3 regions of the Streptomyces diastaticus subsp. diastaticus genome follow, and region 3 is predicted to be linked to each of the others. Evidence: riboswitches for the same ligand, from Rfam matches in the RefSeq annotation. Region 3 holds a riboswitch; each other region holds the start of a gene.

Region 1 (6,472 bases), on a different contig from region 3:
TGCTGGGAACGCCCAGGTCCTCGAGCGGCGCCGTGGTGGGCAGCGCGTCGAGGTCACGGCAGGTCATTCCGTCACCCACGAAGAGTTTCCGGAGACCGGTGAGCGCGTTCAGGCAGTGGTAGTCGCTCATCCGGGGGAGTTGCCGCAGGAGCAGCTCGCGGAGGGGTAACTCCACGACGGGGGAGAGATCGGCGACCATGGGGCCGTCGATGAGAGAGAGACGGCCCAGGTGGCGGTACGCCTGGAGAAAGTCGAGGTGGGTGAGGCGCTCACAGCTCAGTGAGAGCTCCTCGATGTTCTTGTCGCACAGCGCCCGCGTGATCTCAGGGCCCGTGAAGGGTCCGAACAGTGCCACGTAGGGGTGGGGAGGGAAATGCGAGAAGGCCGCGAGTTCGGTGTGCGTGCGCACCAGGAGGTGTGGTCTTCCTTCCAATGAAAGGCCGGACAGAATGGCCTTCTGGTACCTCGCGTGGTCGAATTCGCCCCATTCGCTGAGTATGACGTTCCTGACGTTCGGGGAGGGATGGTCCCGGTACTCGGCAAGTTTCGGCAGAGCCGTGTCGGTTCCCACCAGGGCGGCCGCGCAGACGACGGCCGCCGCCTCGTGCTCGGTCAGCCCCTCCGGGCCCGGGAGGAGTTCCAGGGTCACATGCCCCACCTCGGCCAGCGCCTTCGCCTCGCTGTAGGTCCTGGGCGGCAAAAGAGCTGCCGCGCGCAGTTCCACCTCCTGGCGCACTTCTGGATCCAGTTCGGTGGCGTGTTCCAGGCAGGCGGCGGCGAGAAGATGCAGCCGGACACGGTGTCGGCCCACCTTGTCACCGCGCCTGAGCAACTGGGTGAGCAGGCGCCCGCGTTCGTGGGGCCTGCCGTGTGCGACGGCCATGCGGACGACGTCCTCCCACTGGTCCAGGTGGGCGTTGCGTACGAGGAGGGAGAAGTCGCGGTGTTCGATGACGGCCCTGGCAGCGAGATAGTCCTGGAAGGTGCGGTGCACGAAGTCGACCACACCCTCGGCGGGCTCACGGAGCAGGCCGGAGCGGGTCAGCAGACGCCGGTACACCTCCTCGGCGGAGGACGCGGTGACCACCGCGCGGTTCATGGCGGGCAGGGTCTGGTCGATGAGAGCGATGGCGTCCTCCCGGTCCATCTGGGAGTGGCCGTTGCGGATCAGCCAGTAGGCCAGCCTTTCCAGAAGCAGAACCTGGGACCTGTAATCCATCTGCACGCCGTCGTCGATGCTCCGCTGCAGGTCGCGCCGTTCCAGCAGCATGCGTAGACCCGCCTCGTACAACTCCTCGCGTCCTCGGGGCAGAAAGCCTCGGCTGGTCCGGTGCAGGGCGCAGATCAGGGCGCACATCAGGGGGTTGGTCGCCAGCCTTGAGAGGTCCTGCCTGCTGCGGACGGTCGCGATCAGGCGGTCGGCCTCCTCCTGAGCGTTTCCGGCTGCGGCATGCCAGCGGTTGATGAAGGTGGTGACGTCCTCACCGTTCATCGGCGTCAGGGAGAGTTCGTGGAACTCGTCGGCGCCCAGCCAGTTCTCGCGGACCGCCGAGGGCCGTGCGGTCACCAGCCAGACGTTGCCGGGGAACTCGCGGAGCAGGTCGCGCAGCCATCGGCGCGTGCCGTCCCGCTGCGATTCCGGTACCTCGTCGATGCCGTCCACCAGAAGCAGGGCGCGCCCGGCGGTGAGGACGCGCTCCGCCCACCCGGACGGCGCCGTGTGCGGACACCCGACCGCTGTCAGGAAGTCGGAGGGAGTGGGGAGTTCCCGCCCCGCACGGGTGAGAGAGCGCAAGGGCAGGACGAACGGCACGCGTCCGAAGAGGTGGGCCAGGTCTCTGCTGGGGCGGCGTTCAGCGGTGGTGACGGCCAGCCACTGCACAAGAGTGGTCTTGCCGGCACCGGCGACACCGCGCAGCAACACCCTCTCCCTGCCCGCGAGAGCCTGCTCGGCCCGCTCTGGCCGGTCGGCCGGCCGGCCGTGATCGGCTGAGGCTTCGGTATCCGTCCGCTGCGTCTTGCCGTCCACCGCCTCCAGGCTCAAGTAGGCGTCGTCCAAGGGCCAGTCGTCGTCCACCTCGATGCCGAAGACGGTGAGGCGCCCGTGCCGCTGGACCAGGTGCCGCCGATAGCGCTCCTCGAAGCCGGCGTCCTCGGTGTACCGGGTGGGGAGACGTTGCGTGAGTGAGTCGATGGCCTCGACCAGGCGCCGGGTCTGTCGGGCCTCCTCCACCAAAGTGCGGGCCACGAACGTGGAACGCCTGGTGAAGAAGTCGATGATGTGCAGGCAGGCCACCTGGAGCAACTGGTCGTGGAGCTGATCGGCATCCTCGGACAGAAGGTCGTGTGGCCTCGCGCTCAGAGTGGCCGCCAGCTTCTCAGGCCCGAGCGCCACGGCCTGGACGTCGTCCATCTCCAGGTCACCGAGCCGGTACAGGGAGAGCGCCAGGGACCGGACCACGGCCTCGTGTTCGCCGGGCGCGGGAGTGTCATGAGGTCCAGCCGCTGCCACCGCTCGCTCCAGCAGCCGCCACACCAGCTTCTCGAGATCGTCGACGGTCAGTGCGCGCTTCTCACCCCGGAAGGAGACCAGCGAACCGATCCGCACCGGTTCGGCCACCAGGCCCGCGCCTGGCTGCTCCTTCCGGAAGAGTTTCCTGACCAACGGGGTGATCGCAGCCGACCCCACCCGTAAAGCCACCGTTCCGGCATCCACATTCCCACCTCCGGTCAGAGCGTAAGGGAGTCCGCCCGCCCCTTCGCCCGTCGTCGTCGCGCGGGACGGCTGTCAGCGCTCGCGCGTTCCGCTCGGGGGCCGTCCGGTGACCGCCGGTGCCGTGTGTGAGGCCGCCAGGGAGTTGTCCTCGACCGACCTCGGGTGAGGGATCATGGTCGGTTGACATGTCGCCATGAACCACCCGGGAGCGAGTGGTCCGGGAGAGCCCGTCCGCGCAGCCCCTGGCTGTTTCCGGCGAGGCGTCCTCGCACCGCTCCGGCGTGTACCCCGGCGGCCGCGCACTCACCTACGTCCCCCGGCGGACGGCGGACCGGCCGGGATGGAAGGATGAGGCGCAGAAAGGCGACGGCGGAACGAGGAAGCCGGTGGAAATCCGGCGCGGTCCCGCCACTGTGATCGGCGAGCGAGCCCCGCACACGACCACTGCCCTGACCGGGTGGGAAGGCGCGGGGTGGGCGACGACCCGAGAGCCAGGAGACTCACGCGGTCGCCTCCTCGACACCACCCCGGGGCGGATCTCCCCGGAGAGAGGAACGATGCCGTATGCCCGCCGCCACCGTCCCGCCCAGCCGGGAACCGGCCCCCTGCCGGGTCGTGGTCTGCCGCGACTGCTGCTGCGGTACCGCGAAGGTGCCCGGAATCGACCACGCCGCCCAGACCGCGCGGCTGCGTGCCCAGGTGCCGGTACGGGTCTCCGACTGCCTCGACGTGTGCGAGCAGGCCAACGTCGTCGTGGTCCAGCCTTCCGCGCAGGGCCGGGCGAACGGCGCCCGGCCCGTCTGGCTGGGACTGGTCAACGACCCTGAGGCCACCGAGGACATCGCCGCCTGGGCACGCGCCGGCGGCCCCGGCGTGGCTCCCCTGCCGGACATCCTCGACCTCCACACCGTCACGCCACCGCGACGGCGAACGGCCCGTTGACAGGCCAGGGCGGGCGGCCCGGCGCGTACCCGCTCGCGTCGGGCCTGCCCGCCGACGCCCGGGCCCCGGCCGGCGCTGTCACCGCCGCACTGGCCGAAGTGGCCGGGCTCGGCGGCTTCTTCGTCCTGCGGGCCGGCGGTCCGAACGAGGGCTGGCATCCGCTCGCCCGTTCCCACGCCGCCGGATGCACCGACCTCGTCGCTGCCGTGGCGCGCCGCCACCGCACCCGGGAGCCGCGCGTCGGCGTCTCCATCGCCCAGCTCGGCCACGCGGCCCGCCTCTGGTCGCCACTCCTGGCCACCGCCGTGCTGCACGGCATCGTGCTGGACCTCACGGAACTCCAGCGGGCCGACGAGGGCCCCGCGCTGCGGCTGCCGCGTCCGGCCGGCTGGCGCGTCGACAGCCTGGACGCCACCGCCGCCGACGCCCTGTACGCGCAGGCGGCGTCGCACCTGCTGGGCCTGGCCGACGGTCTGCGCGTCAAGATCGCTCCGCGCCTGCTGGACGGCAACTCCGCCTCGGCGCTCGCCGAAGCAGCCCGCGCCGTGCTGACGGCCCGCCCCGGAGCGCACGGCCCGCTCACCGCCCTCACGACCAGGCTCCTGGTTACCGGACACCTGGCGGGAACCGGCACGCTCACCACCCCCGGCTTCGCCTTCCGCCGCCGCAGTTGCTGCCTCTACCACCTCGCGCCGAACGGCTCCCCGTGCGGCGACTGCGTCCTGGCGAGGGGCGCACCGGAGAGGTGACGCGTGCGGGCGTTCCGGTCGATCACCTCGCGCCGTGGGCGAGAATGGCGCCTCGGCGCATCGGTCGGGGAGGGTACGCGCGTGCACGCTCAGGAAACCACGTTCAGCAAGCTCGTCCAGGGGGAGCAGCAGTTCCAGGTCCCCCTGTACCAGCGCACGTACAGCTGGCAGCGGGAAGAGCTGCGACAGTTGTGGGCCGACGTGCTCGAGACCGTCGAGGACCGGCAGCAGGGCGGCGCTGCCGGCGGGCACTTCCTCGGGTCGGTGGTGCTGGCTCCCGAGCGGGTCGCGGCCGGGGGCATGCGGCGCTGGCTCGTGGTCGACGGCCAGCAGCGGATGACCACACTCATGCTCGCCTTCACCGCTCTGCGCGACCAGTTCCGTGGCCGCGGGGAGGAGCGGAGGGCGGCGAAGATCAACGACCTGCTCCTGGTCAACGCCTATCAGGACGGCCTGGACCGTTACCGGCTGCTGCCGACCCAGGCCGACCGGGAGGCGTTCACCGCCTGCCTGGACACCCTGCCCAAGGCCGGTGGCGCGGGGAACGTGGGTGCCGCGTACCGCTTCTTCGGCGCGGTGCTGGCCGACGGCGCGGAGAGCGGCGGGGCGGTCTGGCTGGACGCCGTGGAATCCGTGCTGGGCGGCTGCCTGTCCATCGTCGCGATCACCGCGGCGGAGGGCGACAACGTCTACCGGATCTTCGAGTCGATCAACAACACGGGTGTGGGACTGAGCCAGAGCGACCTGCTGCGCAACTACCTCTTCATGTACCTGCCCGCCAAGGGGGAGGAGGTCCACCGCAAGTGGTGGCTGCCCATGCAGGAGCTGCTCGGCCCGGACAACCTCGAACTGCTGGTCTGGCTCGACCTGGTCGTCGCCGGCAACAGCCGGGCCCGCCAGGGCGACATCTACCGGGACCAGAAGAAGCGCCTGGAACCGCTGGTCGACGACGAGGAGGCGCTGGCGGGCGAGATCGTCCGCCTCGCCGTCCGCGCCGAGCGGCTGATGCGCGTCGTGGAACCCGCACGGGAGCCGCACCCGCGGATGCGTACCGTGCTGGAACGCCTGGCTCGGTGGGGTGGCCAGGTGCACTATCCGCTCGCCCTGCACCTCCTCGACCTGATGGACGAGGGCCGCGCCACGGCCGAGGACGCGGCGGCCGCGCTCGCCTACGCCGAGAGCTACATGGTGCGCCGGCTCCTCGCGGGCCTCTCCACGACGGGCAGCAACCGGGTGTTCATGGAACTCCCCAGGGAACTCGGCGAGGACGGCTCCCCGGCCGAGGCGGTGCGGCGCCTGCTGTCCCGCCACCGCACCGGCCCACGGGCCTGGCCCGGTGATGACACCGTCCGGGAGGCGATCCGCACCCGCCCATTCTACAAGAGCGGCCGTGCCGGCCAGCGCTTCCAGATCCTGCGCAGGCTGGAGGAGAGCTACGGGTCGAGCGAGCCGGTCGACTACGCCCTGGCGAACCTCACCGTCGAGCACGTCCTGCCGCAGCGCCCGGCCCAGCAGTGGTTCGACCTGCTGGCCGAGGAGGCCGGCGACGGCGAGAGCCCCGAGGAACTCCACGGCCTGCTCGTGCACACGCTCGGGAACCTGACCCTCACAGGGGAGAACGCGAAGCTGTCCAACCACCCGTTCCGCCGGAAGCAGGAACTGCTGGACGCCAGTGCCCTGCGGATGAACCAGCGGATCGCCGCCGAGGAGCGGTGGGGGCGCGCGGAGATCGCCGCCCGGGCCGAGGAACTGGCGGATCGCGCCGTGCGGCTGTGGCCGGGACCGCTGGAGGGGATCGCCCGGGCCGACGACGAGTGGGCGGGATGGCGGGAGCTGCGCGACATCCTGTCGGCCGTGCCGGCCGGCACGTGGACGTCGTACGGCGACCTGGCCGCGGCCATCGGCACCAGCGCCGTCGCCGTCGGGAACCACCTGGCCGCCAGGACCGGTCTGCACTGCCCCTACCGGGTGCTGACCGCGGGCGGACGGATCGCGGGCGGTTTCCGCTGGGGCGACGACCGGTACTCCGGCGACCCCGTGAAAATACTGGAGGCGGAAGGGGTTC
Region 2 (6,472 bases), on a different contig from region 3:
GTGCGGGAGCCACCGCGGGCGGGGTGGCTGCCTGAGGTGAGCTGGTGATCCCTTTCTGTTCCCCGTGAGCGGTCCGCCCACCGCCCACCCACCCGACGGAGTGAAGGACCGGGCCGAAGTTGACGCCATGCGGGCGAGACGGCCGTCCGCGGCCGCGCGGGAGGGCGGCCTCTTCCGGACCGGGTCCCGGCCGGACCGCTCGTCGGCGCTCCCCGGTGCCGTCCCTGTCGGGCGGTGCCGTCCCTGTCGGGCGGTGCCGTCGGCCGGGCCCCTGGTTCCGGTGCGCCGGGGCCGGCCGGGTGGGCCGGAGGCGGGGCGGAACCGTCGGCGCCGGGAAGATCCGGACCGGTGCCGGAGCCGGTTCTACTCCGGTACGTACACGACGTTCGGCCTGCCCGTCACCGGGTGCGGGGTGATGCGGGTGTGGACGCCGTAGACCTCGTGGAGGAGGTCCTCGGTCAGGACGTCGGCGGGGGTGCCGGCCGCGACGACGCGGCCGGCGGCGAGGACGTGGATGCGGTCGCAGTAGGCGGCGGCCAGGTTGAGGTCGTGGAGGACGACGAGGACGGTCGGGGGGAGGGTACGGGCCAGGTGGAGGATGTCCAGCTGGTAGCGGATGTCCAGGTGGTTGGTGGGCTCGTCCAGGGCGAGGATGCGGGGGCGCTGGACCAGGGCGCGGGCGATCAGGGCGCGCTGGCGTTCGCCGCCGGAGAGTTCGTCGAGGCGGCGGTCGGCGAGGTGGGCGGCGCCGACGCGCTCCAGGGCGGCCCGGGCCCGGGCGGCGTCCTCGGCGGTGTCGCCCTCCCAGAACCGTTTGTGCGGGCTGTGCCCCATGGCGACGGTCTCGCGGACGGTGAGGCCGAAGGCGCCGGTGGCGTCCTGCGGCACGGCGGCGACCAGGCGGGCGCGCTCCTTGGCGCTGAGCCCGGCCGCGTCCTGCCCGTCCAGGAGCAACCGGCCCGAGGTGGCGGCGAGGGTGCCGTAGACGCAGCGCAGCAGCGTGGTCTTGCCGCTGCCGTTGGGACCCACCACGCCGACCGTCTCGCCCGGCGCCACCGCCAGGTCGACACCGTCGAGGAGGACGGCGCCCGAGCGGCCCCGGCCGGGCGGCGGCAGGCGGTAGCCGAGCCCCTCGGCGCGCAGCGAGCCGGGCGCGGCGGCGCCGAAGCCCGGGTCGGCCGGGGCGGGGGCGGTGCGGTGGCTCATCCGACGACTCCTTCTCCGCGGGAGGACCGGCGCAGCAGCCAGAGGAAGAACGGCCCGCCGGTGAGCGCGGTGACCACGCCGACGGGGATCTCCTCGGGCGCGGCGACGGTACGGGCGACCAGATCGGCGACGACCAGGAAGAGGGCGCCGCCGAGCGCGGTGACCGGCAGCAGCCGGCGGTGCCCGGCACCGACCAGCAGCCGGGCGGCGTGCGGCACCATCAGGCCGATGAAGCCGATCGCGCCGCTCACCGCGACCAGCACGCCGACCACCAGGGAGGCGAGGACGAAGGCGGCGGCGCGGAACCGGTGGGTGTCCAGGCCGAGGACGGTGGCGCCCTCCTCCCCGGCGAGGAGCAGGTCGAGCGGCCGGGACAGGGCGAGCAGCAGGCCGGTGCCCGCGACCAGGACGGCGGCCGGGAGGAACAGGCTGTCCCAGCGGGCGCCGCCGAGACCGCCGAGGGTCCAGAAGAGAATGGCCCGGGCGTGCTCGGCCTGGCTGGAGAGCACCAGGGCGAGGCTGGTCAGCGCGGAGAGGATGTACTGCACCGCGACCCCGGCGAGGATCAGCCGGCCGGTCGTCATGGTGCCGCCGCGCCGGGCCATCGCGTAGACGGCGACCAGCGCGCCCATCGAGCCGGCGAAGGCGGCGACGGGCAGGGCGACGGTGCCGAGCAGTCCGGTGCCGATACCCGCGACGATGACCAGTACCGCCCCCGTGGAGGCCCCCGAGGAGGCGCCGAGCAGGAACGGGTCGGCCAGCGGGTTGCGGACCAGCGCCTGGAGGACCGTACCGGCGACGGCGAGGCCCGCGCCGACGACGACGGCGAGCAGCACGCGCGGCAGCCGCACGTTCCGGATGACCGGCGCGAGCGGCGTCGGCTCGCTCCCGGTGAGCGCGGCCAGCACCTCGCCGGGCGGGACGCGGACGGAGCCGAGGGCGAGCCCGGCGAGGCCGGCGGCCAGCAGCAGACCGGCGAGCAGGGCGAGGACGGCGGGGTACGACAGGGCCCGGCGGCGGGGCTCGGCCGCCGCCGGGGTGCCCGCGGGGGCGGTCACCACGGCCCCCTACTCGGCGGCGCGGTCGGGGTGGAGCTGGTCCGCCAGCTCGTCCACGGCGTCGGGGACGCGCGGGCCGAGTACGGCGGAGGAGAGCGGCAGGACGGCGAACCGCTCGTTCTTGATCGCGGGCACGTCCTTGAGCGCCGGGTCGTTCAGGAGCTGCTTCTTCTTGGCGGCGACGGGGGTGCCGCCGTAGTCGTAGATGACGACGACCTCGGGCTTGCGCTCGACGACCTTCTCCCAGGAGACGTCGCCGAAGGACTTGTCGAGGTCGGCGAAGACGTTGCGGCCGCCGGCCCGGCTGATGAGGTCGTTGCCGATGCCGTGGCCGCCGGCCGTGAAGGCCGAGCTGTCGCCGCTGTCGAAGACGAAGACGGCGGGCTTCTCGGCGCCCTTGAGGCGTTCGGCGGTGGCCGCGAGCTGCTCCTCCTGCTCGGCTATCAGCTTCTCGGCGCGCTGGGGCACGCCGAACGTCCGGGCCACCTCGCGCAGTTCCTTGCGCAGCTCCTTGACGCCCACGGGTCCGTCGGTGCAGCCCTCGACGTTGAGGCGGGTGGGGACACCGTCCTCGGCCAGGGCGGCGCGCTCGCGCCCCGCGCCCTTGTCGAAGGCGCTGGCGTAGCCGCCGTAGACGAAGTCGGGTGAGGCGGCGATCAGCTTCTCGTAGGAGGGGTACGCGTCGGCGACGACCTCGATCCGGTCGTAGGCCGCGCGGTACTCGGGGAGGATCTCGTCGTCCAGGAAGGCGGTGCCCGCCATCCGGTCCTCCAAGCCGAGGGCGAGCATGACCTCGGTGACGTGCTGATTCATCGTCACGGCCCGCTCGGGCGCCTTCTCGAAGGTGGTCTTCACCCCGCAGTTGGTGACGGTGTACGGGAAGCCCTCGCCGCCTTGGGCGTCCTGGCCGCCCTTCGCCCCGGTCCGGCCGCCGTCGGCGGCGCCGCAGGCGGTGAGCGGGAGGAGGAGGGCCGCCGTGGCGGCGAGCGCGCGCGGGGCGCGACGGGGTCCGGACATGACCGTGCCTCTCCGGGGGATGACCGCGTCCCCTGGTAGTGCGAAAGGCGGCGGGTCAGTGTCGGACTCCCGGGCCCGCGCGCGTCGCCGCGCCGGGCCTGGTCACCGTGGCGGGACCGCGCCGGATTCGCACCGGCTTCCTGTCCTCCGCCGCCTGGGTGAACGCCGCGATTCTGTCACGCGGGGGGCGGAGGTTCCGGGGCGAGCCGGGGAGACGGTGCTCACACCGGGGAGGGCGGGACGGGGGGCCGCCGCCCGGACCCTCCGTGCGCTCCGGCCCGGCGGCGGCCATGCTGGTCCCCGACCGTCCAGCCCCGGAGGCCCCGTTGCCGCCCCACCCCGGCTCCCCCGCGCCCACGTCCAGCACCTCCCCCGCCGTGGGGCGCGCACTCGACATCCTGCTGCACCTCGCCGGGCGGACCGGGCCGGTGCGGGCGGCCACGCTCGCACGGGAACTGGGGATGCCGAGGTCGTCGGCGTACCACATCCTCACGGTGCTGGCGGAGCGCGGGTTCGTGACCTACCTGCCCGGGGAGCGGGCGTACGGGCTCGGGGTGGCGGCGTTCGAGATCGGGTCGGCCTACCTGCGGCACGAGCCGCTGGAGCGGCTGGCCCAGCCGGTGGTGCGGCGGCTCGCGGGACGGCTCGGGCAGACCGTGCACCTCGGGGTGGTCTACGGCGCCGAGACCGTCTACCTGCTGAAGGAACGCCCGCCGCGCGGACGCGCGGCCGACACCGCCCTCGTCACCGACATCGGCGTCCGGCTGCCCGCGCACCTGACCGCCAGCGGCCGGGCGATCCTCGCCCACCTCCCCGAGGCGCAGGTCCGCGCCCTGTATCCGCGCCCCGGGGACCTGATCACCCGCACCGGCCGGGGTCCGCGCTCGCTCGCCGAGCTCCTCGGCCTGCTCGCCGCCGACCGGCGGCGCGGCTGGTCCGAGGAGACCGAGCTGGTCTCGGAGGGGCTGCGCTCCCTCGGCGCGGCCGTCTTCGACCACCACGGCCATCCGGTCGCCGCCCTCTCCACCACCTGGCGGCGCCACTACGCCCCGCACGGCACCGACGGCGTGCGGGACGCCCTGGCGCGGGCGGCGGCCCGGCTGACTTCGGCGGTGTCGGGGCGGGCGCCGGGCGGCTGAGCCGGGCGGCCGCCCCGACGGCGGGACGGTGTCAGCGCTTCCTGGCGACCGCCCCGTACATGGCGATGTCGCGGCCCTCGATGCCTTCCTGCTCGGGCCCGGGGCGCCACTCGTGGACCTGGGTGACTCCTGGTTCCAGCAGGTCCATGCCGTCGAAGAACGAGGTGGCGGTGGCGAGGTCGCGGAGTTCCATGGGCATGCCCTGCTGCCGGTACTCCTGGGCGACCCGGTTGACCTCCTCGGGGGCGAAGTCGGCGGTGCCGATGGTCATCGCCAGGTAGCTGCCGGAGGGCAGCGGGTCCAGCAGCCGCTGGATCAGGCGCCGGTCGTCCGGGGGCAGGATGAAGTGCAGGATGCCGATGACCAGCAGGCCGACCGGCCGGTCCAGGTCGATGAGTTCGCGGAACTCGGGGCTGCCCAGGATCGCGTCGGGGTCGTGCATGTCGGCGTCCACGTAGGCGGTGGCGCCCTCGGGTGCGCTGCGCAGCAGCGCGCGGGCGTGGGCCAGGACGATGGGGTCGTTGTCGACGTAGACGACGTGCGACTCGGGGGCGACCTCCTGCACCACCTCGTGCAGGTTGGGAGAGGTCGGCAGGCCGGTCCCGACGTCGAGGAACTGGCGTATGCCGTGGTCCTCGGCGAGGTGGCGGGCCGCGCGGTGCATGAAGCGCCGGTTCTCCAGCATGTGGACGGGGAGGGCGGGCCAGTGACGGCACATCGCGTCCCCCGCCTCGACGTCCGGCGGGTAGTGGTCCTTGCCGCCCAGGATGTAGTCGTAGACGCGGGCGGAGTGGGCTCGTGAGGTCGCGAGACCGCTCGGGCGTGGCTGCGGGGCGTTCATGCGGCGTCTCTTTCACTCAAGGGAAGTCGTCTTCTCCTGTCTGTCCGCACCGGCCACCGGCCATGTGCGCGGTGCGGGCGTCACCGGTCCGCCCGTGCTTGCAGCGCGATGACGGCGATGTCGTCCAGGCGATTCTGCACCGGCGGCAGCAGTCCGCGGACCAGGGCGGGCAGGGAGGCCCCCCGGCCGGCCAGTTCGTCGGTCCGTTCGCGCAGGCGCCGGAGGTTGTGACCGATGTCGGTGCCCGGGGTCTCCACCAGCCCGTCGGTGTAGAACACCATGACGTCGCCCTCCCGCAGCTCCGTCTCCTGGTCGGAGCGGGGAAGGCCGTCGGCGACGCAGAGCGGCGGGTCCGCGCCCGCCGGGTTGTGCAGGTACCGGGCCGGCTGCCCGGCGGGGATCAGCAGGGGCGGGGGGTGGCCGGCGTTGGACAGGGTGACGCGCCAGAGGTGCTCCGTCTCCCGGCGCAGGATCGCGTGGACCGCCGTGATCATCGACGGACTGTCGAGCGCCTGCACGACCCGGTCGAGGCGGTCCAGGGTGAGGGCGGGGCTGACGGCCGGGCCGCTGTCGTAGGCGAGGGCGCGCAACATGCTGTTGACGCGCCCCATGGTGGTGGCCGCGTCCACGTCGTGGCCCGCGATGTCGCCGATGGTCAGGGCGAGTGCGCCGTCCGAGAGCTTGACGGCGTCGTACCAGTCCCCGCCGACCTCCGCGTCCGAGTCGGCCGGGTGGTAGAGCGCCGTGCTGACGAGGCCGTCGACGAGCGGCGGGGCGGCGAGGAAGGACTGCTGGAGCGTGAGGGCCGTGTCACGGGCGCTCTGCAACTCCATCGTCCGCCGCAGGGGCCCGCTCATCTGCTGGAAAACGTCCTGCAACAGCCCGAGATCGCCCTCGTCCGCGGGCGGGTTGCCCCGGCAGGTCGCCGTGGTGGCCAGCGCGACCGTCCGCCCGGCCACCACGACGGGCAGCAGGGCCACACTCGTCGCCCCGGCCTCCCGCAGCCACCGGCTGGAGGCGGGTGAGATGCCCGTCTCGGGGGGCCGCCCCGAAGGGAAGGTCAGCAGCCGTGCCCGCTGCTCGCGCATCGCCCGTCGCGCGACCGGCCCCAGCAGGAAGTCCGGCTCCAGGGGGGCCAGGGAGGGCAGGCCGGGGGCGAGGTCGACGCGCTCGATCGAGGACGCCGCCGAGGCGCTGCCCGTACTCCAGAA
Region 3 (6,472 bases):
CCCGGCGGCAGGAACGGCAGGCCGGGAGGGGCGCCCCGCTCGATCAGGCGCAGCAGGGCATCGGTGTCGGCGTGCTCCTCGATCAGGTCGCCGAGCCGGTCGAGCTGCTCCTCGCGGAGCCGGCCGAAGGAGGTGTCGGGGGCGGGGACGAACCGGCGGCCCGCCGCCCGGGCCACCTCGGTGAGGAACGCCCTGCGGTAGCCGTCGCTCTCCAGCGAGCCGTGCCAGTGGGTGCCCCAGACCGCGCCCACCCGGCAGCCGTCCAGGGCCCGCCCGCCGGCGTCGGTGAAGACCGGCTCGCCGCCCAGCACCTCGGCGACGCCGTGGTGGATCTCGTACCCCTCGGCGGGCTCGCCCAACGCCGAACCGCTCGGCCGGGCCAGCGTCTTCTCCGCCGCGAACCGCACCCGGACCGGCAGCACGCCGAGCCCCTCGACGGTGCCCGCCCGGGACTCCACCTCGTCCTCGATCCGCTCCCCGAGCAGTTGGTAGCCGCCGCAGACGCCGAGCACCGGACGCCCCTCGGCGACCCGCCGCAGCAGCGCGTCGGCGAGACCCCGCTCGCGCAGCCAGGCCAGCGCGCGGACCGTGCCCCGGGTGCCGGGGACCACCACCAGGTCGGCGTCGGCCAGCTCCTCGGGCCGGTCCACGAACCGCACCACGACCCCCGGTTCCGCGGCCAGCGCGTCCACGTCGGTGAAGTTGGACATCAGCGGCACCGCGCAGACCGCGACCCGCAGCACGTCCTCACCGACCGGCGGCGCCACCACCGACTCGCGGACCGCGCCGCGCAGCGAGACGCGCAGCCCGTCCTCCTCGTCGATGCCGAGCCCCTCGGCGTACGGCAGGACACCGAAGGTGTGGCGGCCGGTGAGGCCGCGCAGCATGTCGATGCCGGGCTTCAGGAGTTCGGCGTCGCCGCGGAACTTGTTGACGACGTACCCGGCGACCAGCGCCTGGTCCTCGGGGGCCAGCAGCGCCGTGGTGCCGAAGAACGAGGCGAAGACGCCGCCCCGGTCGATGTCGCCGACGACCAGCACCGGCAGCCTCGCCGCCCGGGCCACGCCCATGTTGACGATGTCGGTCCGGCGCAGATTGATCTCGGCCGGACTGCCCGCACCCTCGCAGACCACCACGTCGTGGGTGGCACGCAGCCGCGCCAGGCAGTCCAGCACCGGCTCCAGCAGCGCCTCCCGGCGGCCGCCCGCCACCGCCCGGGCCGCTTCGCCGGGGGGCACCGAGCCGAAGAAGCCCCGGGCGCTCAGCTCCCCGACCGGCCTGCCGAGCAGCACCACCTGGCTGGAGCGGTCGCCACCGGGCTTGAGCAGTACCGGATTCATCAGCGCCGTCGGCTCGACGCGGGCCGCCTGCGCCTGCATCGCCTGGGCCCGGCCGATCTCCGCGCCCTCCCGCGTGACGAACGAGTTCAGGGACATGTTCTGCCCCTTGAACGGCGCCACCTTCATCCCGCGCCGCGCCAGCCACCGGCAGACGCCGGCCGTCAGCACGCTCTTCCCGGCGTCCGAGGTGGTCCCCGCGATCAGCAACCCGCCGCTCATGCCCCTGCCCCTCCCTGTCCTGTCGTCGCGCGCCGTGCGCGCCCGCGTATCGCTCCGGCCGCCAGCCGCGCGCCCGCCCCCGCGACCAGCGCCAGCGCGCCGACCCGCCGGGAGAGCCGGGCGGCCCGCTCGACGTCACCGGGCCGCACGGCGCGGCCCGCCGTGCCCAGCACCGGCCGGTGCTCGGTCCGCCCGCCGTAGGCGAGGGTGCCGCCGAGGCGTACGCCGAGCGCCCCGGCGAACGCCGCCTCGACCGGGCCCGCGTTGGGGCTGGGGTGGCGGTGCGCGTCGGCGCGCCAGGCGCGCAGGGCGCCGCGCGGGTCGGGCCCGGCGAGGACGGCGAGGGCCGCGGTCAGCCGGGCGCCCGGGTACCCGACGGCGTCGTCGAGCCGGGCCGAGGCCCACCCGAACCGGCGCAGCCGGGGGGACTTGTGGCCGACCATGGCGTCCAGCGTGTTGACGGCGCGGAAGCCGGCCAGACCCGGCACGCCGGCCACCGCGCCCCAGACCAGGGCGCCGACCACCGCGTCGGAGGTGTTCTCGGCGACCGACTCCACCACGGCCCGGGCCAGCGCGTCCGCGTCCAGCGCCTCGGGGTCGCGCCCGCAGAGCCGGGGCAGCAGCCGCCTGGCCCCGGCCACGTCACCGGCCTCCAGCGCGGCTCCGATCAGCCGGGCCTCACGCACCAGCGAGGTGCCGCCGACCACCGCCCAGGTGGTGGCGGCGGTCAGCGCGACGGCCGCGCGCGGGTGGGGGCGCACAGCGCGGGCGGCCAGTGCGGCTACCGCGGTGGCGCCCCCGGCGCACAGGGCGGTGTGCAGCGCGCCCCAGCCCCGGTGGTCGTGGAACAGGCGCCGCTCGACGGCGGAGGCGGCCCGGCCGAAGAGGGCCACGGGGTGGCCCCGGCGGGGATCGGCGAGGAGGGCGTCGGCCAGCAGCCCGGCGGTGGCGCCGTACGCGAAGACGCGGTCGGCCCGGTCCACGGGCTCAGCCCGTTCGGCGCTCGGCGTACCGGGGGAGTGGGCAAGGGGGCGGCGACGGGCAGCCACGCATGGCGGTGTGTCCTCACTCAGGGTCCGCGCCCTGGTTCGACGTGACCGGGGGCGAGAGTCTCCTGGCTTCCGGATCGGCGGCACCCCCTGGCCTTCCAGCCCTTTCGGGCCGTGGCGCTCGGCGGAGATGCCGCTCCCCGGTGACAGTGGCGGGACCGCGCCGGATTCGCACCGGCTTCCTCTGCTGCCTCCGTGTTTCGGCCCCGGCAGTCCACCACGGCCCCGGAACACCAGTCAACTCGCCGTTGACCTGCGAGGAAGAGTGTGTGGAGGCCCACAGCCGGGGTGTACGCACCCAGGACGGCGAAGGGCGGGCCGGACGCCGTGCGTCCGGCCCGCCCTTCGCCGGCGGGTGGTGGCCCTCAGACCACGATGACGTAGATCCCGTAGGCGACCGCCGCCGCGCAGAGCGCGAAGCAGAGGTAACCGCCGGCCTTGGCCGCGGCGCCGGACCCGCCCTGCGCGCCGCTCGCGCTCTTGGAGAGGCCCACGATGCCGAGGGTGAAGAAGCCGACGAGCGCGACGGTGACCACGAGGCTCACGCCGAAGACGGAGCCGAGAGCTGCCCAGTCGATGTCCATGGTGAGGAGTCCTTACGTACGCGAGGCCGGGTCAGACCCGCGCCGGCCGGGCGGGTTCCGCGGCGGCGGAGGGGTGGCCCGGCTGGGCCGGGATCGAGGGGAGCGGGGAGCCGCCCGCGGGACCGTCGTCGTCCCGGTCGCCGGAGGCCGGCACGGTGGCCCCGTCGGAGGCGACGGCCGCGCCGGTGGGCGGCGGGGCGACGGAGGCCATGGCCTGCGTGACGACGCCCGCGGGCTCGTCCTGGACCGGCTCGACGTCGTTGACGTTGTCGTGGGTGACGGGGGAGCGGCGCGAGCGGAGCCAGATCGCGAAGGACCCGCCGACCAGCAGGACCGCGGTGGCGGCGACGCCCCAGTCGCCCTGCTTGGTGAGGAGTTCGGCGGCCGCGCCGACGAGGGCGGCGGCCGGCAGGGTCAGACCCCAGGCCACGAACATCCGGGTGGCGGTCGACCAGCGGACCACGCCGCCCTTGCGGCCGAGGCCCGCGCCCATCACGGCGCCGGAGCAGGACTGGGTGGTGGAGAGGGAGAAACCCAGGTGGGAGGAGGCGAGGATGACCGTCGCGGCGCTGGTCTGGGCGGCGAAGCCCTGCGGCGGGGTGAGGTCGGTCAGGCCCTTGCCCATGGTCCGGATGATGCGCCAGCCGCCCAGGTAGGTGCCGAGCGCGATGGCGACACCGGCGGAGACGATGACCCACAGCGGGGGGTTGGAGCCGGGCGCGAGGACACCGCCGGTGACCAGGGCGAGGGTGATGACACCCATCGTCTTCTGGGCGTCGTTGGTGCCGTGCGCCAGCGAGACCAGGCCGGCCGAGGCGATCTGCCCGGCGCGGTAGCCCTTGGCGGTGGACTTCTCGTCCACGTTCCGGTTGATCCGGAAGGTGAGCCGGGTGGCGAGCATCGCGGCGAGGCCGGCGACGATCGGCGCGGCGAGGGCGGGCAGCAGCACCTTGGTGACGACGGTGCCGCCGTTGACGGAGGACCAGCCCGCGGACATCACCGCGGCGCCGATGAGGCCGCCGAACAGTGCGTGCGAGGAGCTCGACGGCAGGCCGACGAGCCAGGTCAGAAGATTCCACAGAATGGCGCCTACGAGGGCGGCGAAGATGACCTCCGTCTTCAGCCCGTCCTCGTTGATGAGTCCGCCGGAGATCGTCTTGGCGACCTCCACGGAGAGGAACGCGCCGACGAGGTTGAGGACGGCGGACATCGCCACCGCGGCCTTGGGCCTCATCGCGCCGGTCGAGATGGTGGTGGCCATCGCGTTGGCTGTGTCGTGGAAACCGTTCGTGAAGTCGAACACGAGAGCGGTCACGATCACGATCCCGAGGAGAAGCGTGATGTGTTCCATTTACCCGGACTTCTGTGGGACGTCGTTGGCTCGTTGAACGTAGGGGCGTTGAGTGAACGGAAGATGAACTGGGGCGGGCAAGGTGGTGACCCGAAACGGAGTCCCCCCGGCCGCCCCGCTCCCGGCCCCGCCCCAGCCCCTTGGGAGAGCGGCCCGGAGCACCCCCGCCGGCCCGGAACCAGAGGTTGCGGCCCGGCGCCCGCGGCTCTGGATGTGAGGTAGGTCGCACCGGGCCCGGGAGACGCGGGGCGCCGGAGCGGAACCGGTCGCGCGCGCCCGGCGCACACGCCGCCGATGGCAGGATGCCCCGCCATGGAGAAGAACTTCGCGCACCCCGGCCGCGCCTGGCGGCTCCTGGAGGACCGGACGGTCGCCCGCGCCTGGCACGACCTGCTGGAGACGGCCCGGGCCACCCTCCGTGACGGACTGGTGGCCGGCACCTCCGGCAACGTCTCGGTCCGCGTCACCCCCGACCGCCCGGCCGTCGCCACGGACGACCTCGTCCTGATCACCCCCACCGGCGTCCCCTACGACCGGCTCGGCCCCGAGGACGCCGTCGCCGTCACCCTCGACGGCCGGCAGGTGCTCGGCACGCTGGAACCCACCAGCGAACTCCCCCTCCACCTCGCCGTGCACCGCTCCGGCACCGCCCGCGCCGTCGTCCACACCCACGCGCCGCACGCCACCGCCGTCTCCACGCTCGTCGACACGCTGCCGCCCGTCCACTACATGGCGGCCGCGCTCGGCGGCCCCGTCCGCACCGCCCCCTACGCGCTCTACGGCACCGAGGAACTCGCCGGCCACCTCCTCGAGGCCCTCCGGGACCGCACCGCCTGCCTGCTGCGCAACCACGGCACCGTCACCACCGGCGACACCCTCGCCCAGGCCCTGGACCGCACCGTGCAGCTCGAGTGGATGTGCCGCGTGTGGCTGCTCGCCCGTTCCGTCCCCGGTCACACCCCCTCCCTCCTCGACGCGGACCAGCTGGCCGCCGCCGCCGACCGGCTGCGCGGCTACGGCCAGCCGGGCGGGTGACCCGCGGCCGGGCGCGTCACCCGCCGGGCCGCGTCCACTGGCCGCCGGACGCCGCGTGCCCGCACACTGGAGCGGTGCGTATCGCCCGAACGACGGCACTGGCCGTCACCGCCGCAGTCGGAGCCGGGGCCGCCGCAGTGGCGGCCGGCCGGTACGCCAGCGATGCCGCCCTGCGGCTCCCGGCCGGGCACCGGCTGCCCACCGAGCCCAGACTGACGGTCCACCGGGCCGAGGCCGGGCGGATCACCCTCACCCGCGACCTCGCCGCCCTGCGTCCGGGCCGCTACGGCCTCGCGGGCCGGGACTTCCACGCGGCCGTCGGGCCGGTGCTCGACCGGACCGAGGGCGACGTCGCCGCCGACACCGTCGTCCGGCGCCTGGAGCGCGTCTTCCACGGCGCCCCCGACACCGGCGACCGGGCCTGGCTGACCCCGCAGCTCTACAGCGGCGACCCCGCCACCGCCCTCGGCCTGTCCTACGCCGAGGTCGAGATCCCCGGCGAACTGGGCGTGCTGCCGGGCTGGGTGGTCCCCGGCGACCGCCGCACCTGGGTCCTGGCCGTCCACGGTCTGGCCGGCACCATGGAGCACCCCATGGTCGTCATGGAGCAGCTGCACCGCCTCGGCCTGCCGGTACTCTCCCTGGCCTACCGCGGTGACAAGGGGGCTCCCCGCTCCCCGGACGGCCTCAACCACCTCGGCGACACCGAGTGGCGGGACGTCGACGCGGCGCTGCGTTTCGCCGTCGCCAACGGGGCCACGCGCGTCATCCTGTACGGCTGGTCGACGGGCGCCACCATGGCCCTGTTCGCCGCCGCCCGCTCCTCGCTGCGCGACCGCGTCGGCGGGCTGGTCCTGGACTCCCCGGTCCTCGGCCGCGAGGAGACCGTCCGCG

Evidence for each region. Region 3 has a riboswitch for cobalamin ahead of Sdia_RS12120 (cobalamin biosynthesis protein). Riboswitches for the same ligand answer to the same signal wherever they lie in the genome.
Region 1: it holds a riboswitch for cobalamin, as region 3 does, so the genes downstream of both, Sdia_RS20015 (hypothetical protein) here and Sdia_RS12120 (cobalamin biosynthesis protein) in region 3, are expected to answer to the same signal.
Region 2: it holds a riboswitch for cobalamin, as region 3 does, so the genes downstream of both, Sdia_RS06555 (ABC transporter substrate-binding protein) here and Sdia_RS12120 (cobalamin biosynthesis protein) in region 3, are expected to answer to the same signal.

What each region holds. Positions count from the first base shown of each region.
Region 1 covers NZ_BLLN01000005.1:547,456-553,927, reverse strand. Annotated here, with positions in the region: gene Sdia_RS20020 (NACHT domain-containing protein) at 1-2,689, opposite strand, end outside; cobalamin riboswitch at 3,094-3,217, shown strand; gene Sdia_RS20015 (hypothetical protein) at 3,281-3,658, shown strand; gene Sdia_RS20010 ((2Fe-2S)-binding protein) at 3,703-4,407, shown strand; gene Sdia_RS20005 (GmrSD restriction endonuclease domain-containing protein) at 4,489-6,472, shown strand, end outside.
Region 2 covers NZ_BLLN01000002.1:1,081,226-1,087,697, reverse strand. Annotated here, with positions in the region: gene Sdia_RS06565 (ABC transporter ATP-binding protein) at 364-1,206, opposite strand; gene Sdia_RS06560 (FecCD family ABC transporter permease) at 1,203-2,267, opposite strand; gene Sdia_RS06555 (ABC transporter substrate-binding protein) at 2,274-3,281, opposite strand; cobalamin riboswitch at 3,317-3,463, opposite strand; gene Sdia_RS06550 (IclR family transcriptional regulator) at 3,659-4,420, shown strand; gene Sdia_RS06545 (SAM-dependent methyltransferase) at 4,452-5,261, opposite strand; gene Sdia_RS06540 (SpoIIE family protein phosphatase) at 5,342-6,472, opposite strand, start outside.
Region 3 covers NZ_BLLN01000003.1:829,213-835,684, forward strand. Annotated here, with positions in the region: gene Sdia_RS12115 (cobyric acid synthase) at 1-1,559, opposite strand, end outside; gene Sdia_RS12120 (cobalamin biosynthesis protein) at 1,556-2,542, opposite strand; cobalamin riboswitch at 2,668-2,792, opposite strand; gene Sdia_RS12125 (hypothetical protein) at 2,974-3,192, opposite strand; gene Sdia_RS12130 (inorganic phosphate transporter) at 3,224-4,543, opposite strand; gene Sdia_RS12135 (class II aldolase/adducin family protein) at 4,856-5,578, shown strand; gene Sdia_RS12140 (alpha/beta hydrolase) at 5,653-6,472, shown strand, end outside.